Regions from separate parts of the Roseibium sp. AWQ4_290 genome, predicted to be linked through region 2. Evidence: riboswitches for the same ligand, from Rfam matches in the RefSeq annotation. Region 2 holds a riboswitch; each other region holds the start of a gene.
What was found. Region 2 has a riboswitch for thiamine pyrophosphate ahead of ACXAH0_RS13030 (FAD-dependent oxidoreductase). Riboswitches for the same ligand answer to the same signal wherever they lie in the genome.
Positions count from the first base shown of each region.

Region 1: it holds a riboswitch for thiamine pyrophosphate, as region 2 does, so the genes downstream of both, ACXAH0_RS06040 (ABC transporter permease) here and ACXAH0_RS13030 (FAD-dependent oxidoreductase) in region 2, are expected to answer to the same signal.
Region 3: it holds a riboswitch for thiamine pyrophosphate, as region 2 does, so the genes downstream of both, thiM (hydroxyethylthiazole kinase) here and ACXAH0_RS13030 (FAD-dependent oxidoreductase) in region 2, are expected to answer to the same signal.

Region 1 covers NZ_JBSWYG010000004.1:218,821-222,085, reverse strand. The annotation lists gene ACXAH0_RS06045 (ABC transporter substrate-binding protein) at 1-889, opposite strand, end outside; gene ACXAH0_RS06040 (ABC transporter permease) at 913-1,668, opposite strand; TPP riboswitch at 1,913-2,019, opposite strand; gene ACXAH0_RS06035 (hypothetical protein) at 2,219-3,265, opposite strand, start outside.
Region 2 covers NZ_JBSWYG010000011.1:138,436-141,700, forward strand. The annotation lists gene ACXAH0_RS13020 (pirin family protein) at 1-569, opposite strand, end outside; gene ACXAH0_RS13025 (P-loop NTPase family protein) at 714-1,253, shown strand; TPP riboswitch at 1,286-1,405, shown strand; gene ACXAH0_RS13030 (FAD-dependent oxidoreductase) at 1,565-2,542, shown strand; gene thiS (sulfur carrier protein ThiS) at 2,526-2,723, shown strand; gene ACXAH0_RS13040 (thiazole synthase) at 2,728-3,265, shown strand, end outside.
Region 3 covers NZ_JBSWYG010000001.1:113,610-116,874, reverse strand. The annotation lists gene ACXAH0_RS00500 (hypothetical protein) at 31-444, opposite strand; gene ACXAH0_RS00495 (Lrp/AsnC ligand binding domain-containing protein) at 586-822, opposite strand; TPP riboswitch at 956-1,064, shown strand; gene thiM (hydroxyethylthiazole kinase) at 1,134-1,907, shown strand; gene thiD (bifunctional hydroxymethylpyrimidine kinase/phosphomethylpyrimidine kinase) at 1,943-2,749, shown strand; gene ACXAH0_RS00480 (TRAP transporter substrate-binding protein) at 2,751-3,265, shown strand, end outside.

The sequences.
Region 1 (3,265 bases), on a different contig from region 2:
CGGCCTCGGCCATGAACTCCGCAAAGCGCATGTAGCGGCCTTCATCCAGCACGCCCGGCCGCTTGGCAAAGCGCGGCAGCGTGTCGGCCCAGGCCCGCTTGTTCAACTCATCGTTCAAATGCGGATAGGCCTCGATGAAGGCATCCCAAGCCTCATCCGGATGGTTTGTCAGATAGATGGTCGCAGCTTCCACCGCAGCCAGAAACTTGACATAACGCGGATCATCCACCGTATCCTTTCCGACCACATAGACCAGCTCATCAAAAATCGGCACGCCATTTTCTTCCGGGAAGAAGGCCCGCCCCTCCTTGCCCTCGATCTCGATCTGGGTCAGCTCGAAATTGCGGTAAGCCCCGATGACCGCGTCCACCTGACCTGCCATCAGCGCCGGAGACAGGGAGAAATTCACATTGATCAACTCCACATCATCGATGGTCAGTTCAACCGATTTGAGCATCTGCCCCAGCATGGCATCTTCAAAGCCGGACACGGAAAAGCCGATGGTCTTGCCCTTCAGGTCCTTCAAGGTCTTGATGGGCCCATCCTTGAGCACGATCAGCGAGTTAAGCGGCGTTTCCACAAGGGTTCCGATCCAGGACACCGGCAGGCCTTCCTCGATCAGCGCATGCAGGGTCGGCTGATAGGAAATGGCAATGTCGCCCTGCCCGGCCGCAACCAGCTTGGGCGGCATGGACGGGTCGGCCGGCTCGATCAGCTCCACCTCCAGCCCTTCCGCCGCGAAGAACCCCTTGGTCTTCGCAGTGATGACAGGAGCATGATCGGGGTTCGTGAACCAGTCCAGAAGCACGGTAAGCTTCTCAGCCGCCTGAACCGGACCGCTGGCCAGAAGTGCGGTGGCAAGAGACAGGGACAACAGGATTTTTTTCATGAAACTCCTCCGGAATGTGGCAGTCAGTCTTCGGCCTGCCAGGGAACAAGACGTTGGGTGAGGTGGTCGACTGCAGCGCGCATCGCCAGAACCATCAAGGCCAGCAAAATGACTGCAGCAAAAAGAAGATCTGCTTTTCCGCGGGCATTGGCCTGCAGCATGATGAAGGCAAGCCCGCCTTTGGCCCCCGCCCATTCACCAACCACCGCCCCTATGGGCGCAAAGACGGCGGCCACCCGCATCCCTGAGGCAAGCGCCGGAAGGGCCGCAGGCAGCCGGAACACCACAAGTTCCTGAACCCGGTTGACCCGGTAAAGGCGCGCAAGATCGGCAAGGCCGGGATCGAGCCGGCGCAACCCGTCATAGACCGTGGAGGTCACCGCGAAAAAGATGATCAGGATGGCCATGACGATCTTGGAGGTCATACCGAAGCCGAGCCAGAGAACAAGCACAGGGGCAATGGCAAAGACCGGCAAGGCCTGGGTCACCAGAACGGCCGGCATGACCAGGCGTCCGGCGAGCGGAAACAGCCAGACCAAGACGGCAAGCGCCGTTCCGCACAGCACCCCAAGAACAAACCCCAGCAGGGTCTCTGACGCGGTGATGCCCGCATGGTAGAATAAAAACCCTGCATTGGCGGGAAAGGCACGCAGAACATCGACCGGGCCGGGCAGCAGGAATGCAGGCGGCTGAAACACCGCCACAAGTAAGGCCCAGACCCCGAAGACCGCAAGGACAGAAACGGCAATGCGCCTCAGCACCAACAGCACGTCTCTCATGCGGCCTCTCCGGGCGCACGGCAGCTGTTTGGATCTTTCTTTCCAGCAGCCGGTCTTCGCTGGTGCGATGACGGCTGCCCTGGCAGACACGAACGCATAGGATCTCCCGTCCTCACCCCGGCCTCGCACACCCATTCAAAGGCATGCAAAAGAGACCGGCGCTCACGGCTGGCGCCCCCGCAGCTTCCAGAATCCGGTTACAGCAGGAAAATGACCAGCCAGTATGACACTGGAGATCCGGGATATAGGCTAAGGATTCCGTCCCTTCGCCGGTATGACCCGGATCAGGTTCTAAGGGTTCAGCTTAACGCCATCTCAGCTCCGGAAACCGGAACACCCCTCGGACCGAGGCGCGAACATGCCCCGCCTTGAGACAAAACGCAAGACCGGTCCGGAAACCTTTTCTCCGGCAAACCTTAAAGACACTGCCATTTCAGAGAGAAAACGGCTGAAGCAACCGCATTTCATGCGCTTTGACTTTCGCTTCCAGACATCAGAGATATCACAGCAAAGCGGTTTGAAACCGGATGACAGAGCGCTCTTTCAAGCCTTAGCCCGCTTGCCAGGAGGCAACCGCCTTGTTGACGACGTCATTGCCCGTTTCGCCCTTTTCGAGGGTCAGGATGCCGCGCTTGCCGTTTTCATACAGCATCGGAATATCGATCCAGCCACGCCCGCTCAAGAGTCCCATATTGCGCTCTTCCTTGTCGATGTCATTCGACAGGGCAATCCAGAAGATGCCGGGAGAGACTTTCACAGACGCGCCGATCAGGGCATCGCCCCGGGCTTCTTCCGTCGGCTTCATGACAAGACCTGGCACATTGACCACGTCCCCGGCCGCAAATCCGTCCGGAAAGTCATATTCGATTTCCACCAGATGGCTTGCAGGCAGTGACGTGTCGTCATTCGGCTTGATACGGATATCAACTTTCACCCCACGCTCGGGGATGTCGACTTGCGCGGTCAGAACAGACAGCTGGTTGCCGTTGAGATCCGTTTCTTGCCTCAGACCCCAGACAACCGCCCCTTGAGACGCCGTACCTGCTCCGGACGTATCTTCCCCTTCTTCATAGAGGATGGACCGCTGGGCCCCACTGGGTGCTGGCGCGCTTGCAGAGGCGCTTGCTCCCGGCTGGGTGATACTTGCCAGACCGCCCTGTGTCCCGCCAACAGACGGCTGGGCTGGTTCCACAAGCGGAATTGCAGAGGTTGAGCCGGTGCTGGCCGCTCCCGGCGAGGAGGGCGTGGAGGCAACCGGTGCGGACGGCTGCGGCGTGATCGTCGTTGTGGTAACCGTGCGGGCATCAGGCGCAACAACCTCGCCGCCGCTGTCATCCAGAAGCCTGTCGGTGTTCTTGGCACTTGCGCCCGTATCTGCCGGGTCCTCGGCCACCGAGGCCTGGGACGGCGCGGGCTCTGGCTGAAAAGTGGCAGGCTGCGTGTCCTCTGCCGGTGTCTCCTGACGGCTGACCGCCGCCTGGTCCTCCGACGGCAGGAAGAAATAAGCGGCGGCGCCCAGAACGATCAGAACCAGAACCCCAGCGAGCGCGACCGGAACCATGCGTCCGGCCCCTGACCCGCGCAACGCATCCGACGC
Region 2 (3,265 bases):
ATTTCAGATGCGGTGTTGACCGGCGCGGTGTGACCGAAAAGACTGCCCGCAATCAGTTTGACCGAAGCGCCCTTGTCGGAGAATTCCGGCTGTTCCTCCGTTCCGTGATGCTGAAAGGTCGGGTCGCCTTCTTCCAGGTGTTTCGGCAGCGCCACCCAGCTCTGCAGACCAAAGAGGGGACGTTTGGCGGTCAGGCGCTCCGGGCGTTCGCGTTCGGAATGCACGATGCCCTTGCCTGCGCTCATCCAGTTGAGGGCGCCGGGGGCAATGGCGATCTCGGTGCCGAGACTGTCCCGGTGATACATTTCGCCTTCAAACAGATAAGTGACTGTTGCCAGCCCGATATGGGGATGCGGGCGCACATCTATGCCGCCGCCCACCAGAAGCTCCGCCGGTCCCATCTGGTCAAAGAAGATGAACGGGCCGACCATGCGCCGCTTTGCCGAGGGCAGGGCGCGGCGGACGGAGAAGCCGCCGAGGTCAGAGGTGCGCGGGACTATGATTGTTTCGATCGGGTCACAGCTTGAGGCAACTCCGGGAATGGGATCAGGGCAGTTCAACCAGCTCATCAGTCTCTCCTCTCCGTCAATTCGCGTCTGACATCTCATTTGGGCCGCGTGTCGGGACGTGTCCATTGAACAGTCTGTTTCAGGTTTTCTTCTGCTCAGAAGCGGCTATAAAGACGGGCCTTTTTCTTCAAGGTGCAGGTCGGCATGAAGCGCGTCATGATTGTTGGTGGTCCGGGCTCTGGCAAGAGTACGCTTGCCGTCGCGCTGGGCAAAAAGACCGGCCTTCCGGTCTATCACATGGACAAGATCCAATTCCGCCCCGGCTGGGTTCAAAGAACCATGGCCGAAAAGGACCGGATGAGCCACGAGGTTCATATGGAAGACGTGTGGATTTTCGAAGGCGGCCATTCAAACACCTATCCGGAACGGGTCGCCCGTGCAGATACCTTCATCTGGCTGGATGTGCCGGTGGCCCGGCGGCTGTTCCGGGTCTTGAAACGCTCCATCCGGTATCACGGCCAGAGCCGTCCGGATCTGACCGAGGGTTGCCCGGAAGTCTTTGACCGACAGACCCTTGATTTTCTGAGCTATATCTGGCGAACCCGGCACAGCGCCCGTCTGAAACTTGAAAAGATATATCAGGCCCCGCCGGATCACCTGACGGTTCTGAGGATTGCGACAATCGGCGAGGTGGAGGCCTTTCTCTCCGGGCTTCCTGACCGGGTGCACGCCTCCCAACGGTAACTTGACAACAGCCGGGATCGGGCGGCACAAGAAGGTTTCACCCGGGGTGCCCTGACAAGGGGCTGAGATACTGCTGGCTCAAGAGGCAGCGCAGGGACCCGACGAACCTGATCCAGGTCATGCTGGCGAAGGGAGGGTGTGCGGCCCCGAGAAGGGCCGCGGCAGTTGGCTGCGAGCCTCCCTTCCAGAAACCACGGGACCGGACGGCCGGACCTTCTCAGGGTCCTTGCGGAGACACATCCTATGGCTTTTCTGATTTCAAGCGGGTCTTTCCGGCAGAAGACACATCTGCGTCCGACCTGGGCCCAGTCATGAGGCTTGGCATCAAGGGCGCAGGCGTTGCCGGTCTGGCGCTGGCGTACGAACTTGCCTCGCGCGGCCTCGAGGTCGAGGTGATTGAACGGCATGAGAGCCTTTGCGCCAGTGCGTCCTGGCTCGCAGGCGGCATGCTGGCCCCCTGGTGTGAGCGGGAAAACGCGGAAGAACAGGTGCTGTCCTGGGGCGAAAAGTCCATCGGCTGGTGGGACGCCGCCGTGCCCGACGAGGTCCACCGCAAGGGCACTCTGGTGGTGGCCGCTCCGCGGGATGCTGGAGAGCTGAGCCGTTTTGCGTCGCGCACCAGCGGCTTTGAGTGGGTGGAGGCCGAAGCGCTGGGCGTTCTGGAGCCGGATCTGGCAGGCCGGTTCGCAAGAGGGTTGTTTTTTGCCGGAGAAGCCCATCTTGATCCGCGCAAGGCCCTCAAGGCTCTTGAGGCCGGACTGGGCGAACGCGGGGGCCGGATTCGCTACGGCTGCCGGGACTTTTTTGCCGCCACGGGCTTGAACGTCGAGTGCACGGGCATGGCGGCACCAGATCCCGCGCTGCGTCCGGTGCGCGGGGAAATGCTGATCCTGCACGCGCCTGAAGTCACGTTCTCCCGCCCGGTCCGTTTTCTGCATCCGCGCATCCCGGTCTATGTGGTTCCGAGGGAGGGCGGGCATTTCATGGTCGGGGCGACAATGATTGAAAGCGATGACCGGGGTCCGGTCTCCGTGCGCTCAACCATGGAACTGCTTAACGCTGCCTACAGCCTTCATACGGGTTTTGCCGAGGCCAAGATCGTTGAGACCGGGGCGGGCCTGCGCCCGGCCTATGCTGACAATCTGCCGCGCCTTGTCTTTAGCGGCAATAGCGTCTCCCTGAATGGGTTTTACCGGCACGGCTTTCTGCTTGCTCCCCATTTTGCCGTTTCGGCGGCAGACAAGATCCTTCCCCTTTTGCAGGAGACCTCCCTTGAAGCTCATCATTAATGGCGAGGCGCAGGACCGGGCCAGTGCAACACTGGCCGCCCTGCTTGACGAACTGGCCTATGACCATGACTTTCTGGCCACTGCCAGAAACGGGGACCTTGTGGCCGCCGAAGAACGGGCCGGCTGTGTTCTCCAGGACGGGGACCGGATCGAGATCCTGTCGCCGATGCAGGGAGGGTAAGCCTATGCTGAACTTTTATGGCGAAACGGTCGGGTCGCGCTTTCTGCTCGGTACAGCGCAATATCCGTCCCCGCAGATCCTGGCGGAGGCTGTTTCGGCCTCAGGCGCGCAGATCCTGACCGTCTCCTTGCGCAGGGAAACGGCTGGCAGCGGCTCCGGCGGGCGGTTCTGGGCCATGATCCGGGAGCTGAAAGTCAAGATTCTACCCAACACCGCCGGGTGCCACTCGGTTCAGGAGGCGGTCACCACCGCCCGAATGGCTCGGGACCTGTTCCAGACCGACTGGATCAAGCTGGAAGTCATCGGCCACCACGACAGTCTCCAGCCCGATGTCTTCGCGCTGGTGGAGGCGGCCCGCATATTAAGCGGGGACGGCTTCAAGGTGTTTCCCTATACAACCGACGATGTGGTGGTCGGGGAACGGCTTTTGGAGGCGGGGTGCGAGGTCTTGATGCCCTGGTGCGCGCCAATCGGGTCGGCCAAAGGACCGGTCAATCCGGATGCCTTGCGCGCGTATCGCAGCCATTTCAGCGGCATTCCAC
Region 3 (3,265 bases), on a different contig from region 2:
CGCAGCATCGCAAGACTTCTGCCCGGCAGGCTATTTCGGTGTGTACTGAAAAGTCTGCACCGGGCTTTTTGAGCCGTCCGGATAGATCAGTTGCACATCGATGCTCTCAACCGAGCCGGGCGGCAGCTCGAGATAGGGTTTGTCTTTCAGGACCGCATTGGGATTGTCCGGATCACACGGGGCCAGCTCCCAGATCTGATCCAGCGCTCCGCCATTTATTCCATAAAACACATAGTCGATGCCGCAGGTCCAGGATTCCAGATGGGTGAAATAGATCAGCTGCTTGCCCTGCCAGTCCCGGAACGACACCCAGTTCGCCTTGGTCATATCCAGAACAGTTTTGATCTGCTCCGGCGGCATGCCCTGGGCGAGGGCGGGCTGGGACAGGGCGGCGGCAAGGTTTGGCAGGGTGGCCGCAAAGGCCAGCAATTTAAAACAGCGCATGCTCATCCTCCAGGTCCGGCACACCGCAATGACGCAGCCAGAGCAAACCGCGTCTCATCTTGTCTGCGTTTCGCTGCCAGACATTCAGAGATGTCGACGCAGACCGCAAAACGGTTTGAACCCGTTTGACCGTGGCGCCCCCTAGAACGCCTTGAACGTGATAATCGTCTTGGTGTCCTGAATTCCGTCGATCGGATGAACCTTTTCATTGACGAAATGGCCGATATCCGCGCTTTCTTCGACATAGAACTTCACCAGAAGATCATAGTCTCCGCTGGTTGAATAGACCTCGGAGGCGATTTCCGCATCGGCAATGGCGTTGGCAACCTGGTAGGTCTTGCCCAGCTGGCATTTGATCATCACGAAAAACGGGACCATGGGGTGCTCCAGGATGTTGGCATGAACTGTTCCTGCAAGCACATGGCCGATCTGGCCGCCGCAGTCAATTGCCGCATGGCAGGTCTTCCGGCCGCAAGGCTTGCAATCCCCCTGGAGGCTTGTTAGCAGTGCGGTCTTCTCATGGGGGTGCCCGGCAGGTTTGATCGGGCTGAGAGGCTGCCGCCAACTCCTTGAACCTGATCCGGTTGATCCCGGCGGAGGGAGTTGAGATGAAGACCGTTCCGGCCTCCGGCCAAATGCCTTCCTTCCCTTCTCTCTGATTGGATCATCCGCCTGCTGGAGGCAAGTGCATGAGCCTGTCCGTTGCCGCATCCACACAGCCGCTTGCAGCGGATACCGTCTTCCGCTTGCTTGAGCGGGTGCGCGCGCGCAGTCCCCGTGTTCACACGGTGACCAATGCGGTTGCGCAGACCTTTACCGCCAATGTGCTTTTGGCCATCGGCGCGGTGCCATCCATGACAATTGCGCCGGAGGAAGTGGCCGGATTTGCCGCCAGCGCCGATGCGCTGTTGCTCAATCTGGGCACGCTGGATGCGGACCGGCGGCAGGCCATTCCGCTGGCCTTTGACGCTGCCAGATCAGCGGGCCGCCCGGTCTGTATGGATCCTGTTTTTGTCAACCGCTCGCCGGTCCGCTGCGCCTTTGCCCGTGAACTTCTGGGCCGGGGGCCGGATCTGGTGCGCCTGAACGGGGCCGAACTGGAAGCTTTGTGTCCGGACCGGCAAGATGTGGACGCGGTTATTTCCGCTGGCACAGTGCTGGCAGTCACGGGGGCTGAAGACAAGGTGGAGAGCCTGAGCGGAGATTACCGCCTGCAGAACGGCCATCCGCTGCTGGCGCGGGTGACGGCGACCGGCTGCGCGGGCGGGGCGGTTCTGGCCGCCTTTGCCAGCGTGGAGGAGGACCGGGCGCTCGCGGCTGCGTGCGCTCTGTCCGTGTTCAACATTGCCGGGGACGTGGCGGCTGAGCGGGCGCGCGGCCCGGGCAGTCTGGTGCCGGAGCTGCTGGACGCGCTCTATGCTCTGTCGCTGCGCGATATCGAGAGATTGCTGAGAACCGCGTGAGCGGCGTTCCATTCACAAACTGTCAGGAGGGTGTCATGACCGCGATTGCGGTAACCATTGCAGGATCGGATTCAGGCGGTGGCGCGGGAATTCAGGCGGACTTGAAGACCTTTTCTGCCAATGGTGTCTATGGGGCCAGTGTTCTGGCCGCGCTGACCGCCCAGAATACGCTCGGGGTTAGCGCCATTCATGAGGTCCCTGTGGAGTTTGTGCGGGCGCAGATGACGGCGGTCTATTCTGACCTCAAGGTGAGTGCGACCAAAATCGGCATGCTGTCGGGCACGGCCATCATCGAAGCTGTGGCGGCTGGTCTGGACGCGGCTGAAACGGGTGCCGTCGTTCTGGACCCGGTCATGGTGGCGGCCTCCGGCGATCCGCTGCTGTCTGACGGTGCGGTTGCGAGCCTGATCGAGTGTCTTTTGCCGCGCGCCGACATCATCACGCCCAATCTCCACGAAGCAGCCCGCATGCTGGAGACAGAAGTTGCGGCTGATGAAGAGGAGATGCGCGCTCAGGCGGAGCAGCTTTTGCGGCTGGGCGCTTGCTCCGTTCTGCTGAAGGGTGGCCACGGGGGGGGCGCTGAGAGTGCAGACCTGTTTGCCGACGGCACGGGCCGGGAGATCTGGCTGCGGGAGACGCGGCTTGAAACGCTAAACACCCATGGCACCGGCTGCACCCTGTCATCGGCCATTGCCGCAGGACTGGCCAAGGGCGAACCGCTGGAGCAGGCTCTTGCAGAGGCCAAACGCTATGTGCATGCGGCGATTGCCGCTGCCGACGATCTGAAGATCGGGGCCGGGCATGGACCGGTGCATCATTTTCACGCCCTTTGGAGCCAGTGACATGCCAGAAGACACCCGTTTATCCTCGAAGTCCTCTTTGAGCCGCCGGGCCTTTGTCGGCGCTGCGACTGGGGGCGCCGCAGCGGCCGGGGCAAGCTTGCTGCCGGCACCAGCGCTGGCACAAGGGGCAGCAGACGCAGTGACCTGGAAGATGGTGACCTCCTGGCCGAAGAACCTGCCGGGACCGGGCGTGACTGCACAGCGGATTGCCGATCAGGTGGCCCGCCTGTCCAAAGGGCGTTTCCAGATCCATCTTTATGCGGCCGGAGAGCTGGTGCCTGCCCTTGGTGTCTTTGATGCGGTTTCGGCCGGTACCGCCGAAATGGGCCACTCGGCCTCCTTTTTCTGGCAAGGCAAGATCCCGGCCTCGGTGTTCTTTACGGCCGTGCCGTTTGGCCTGCTGCCCTTTGAGCACATAAGCTGGATCGAGCAGGGAGGCGGCCAGGCGTTGTGGGACGAACTCTATGCGCCTTTCGGGGTCAAGCCGGTCATGGCTGGCAATACCGGTGTTCAGAT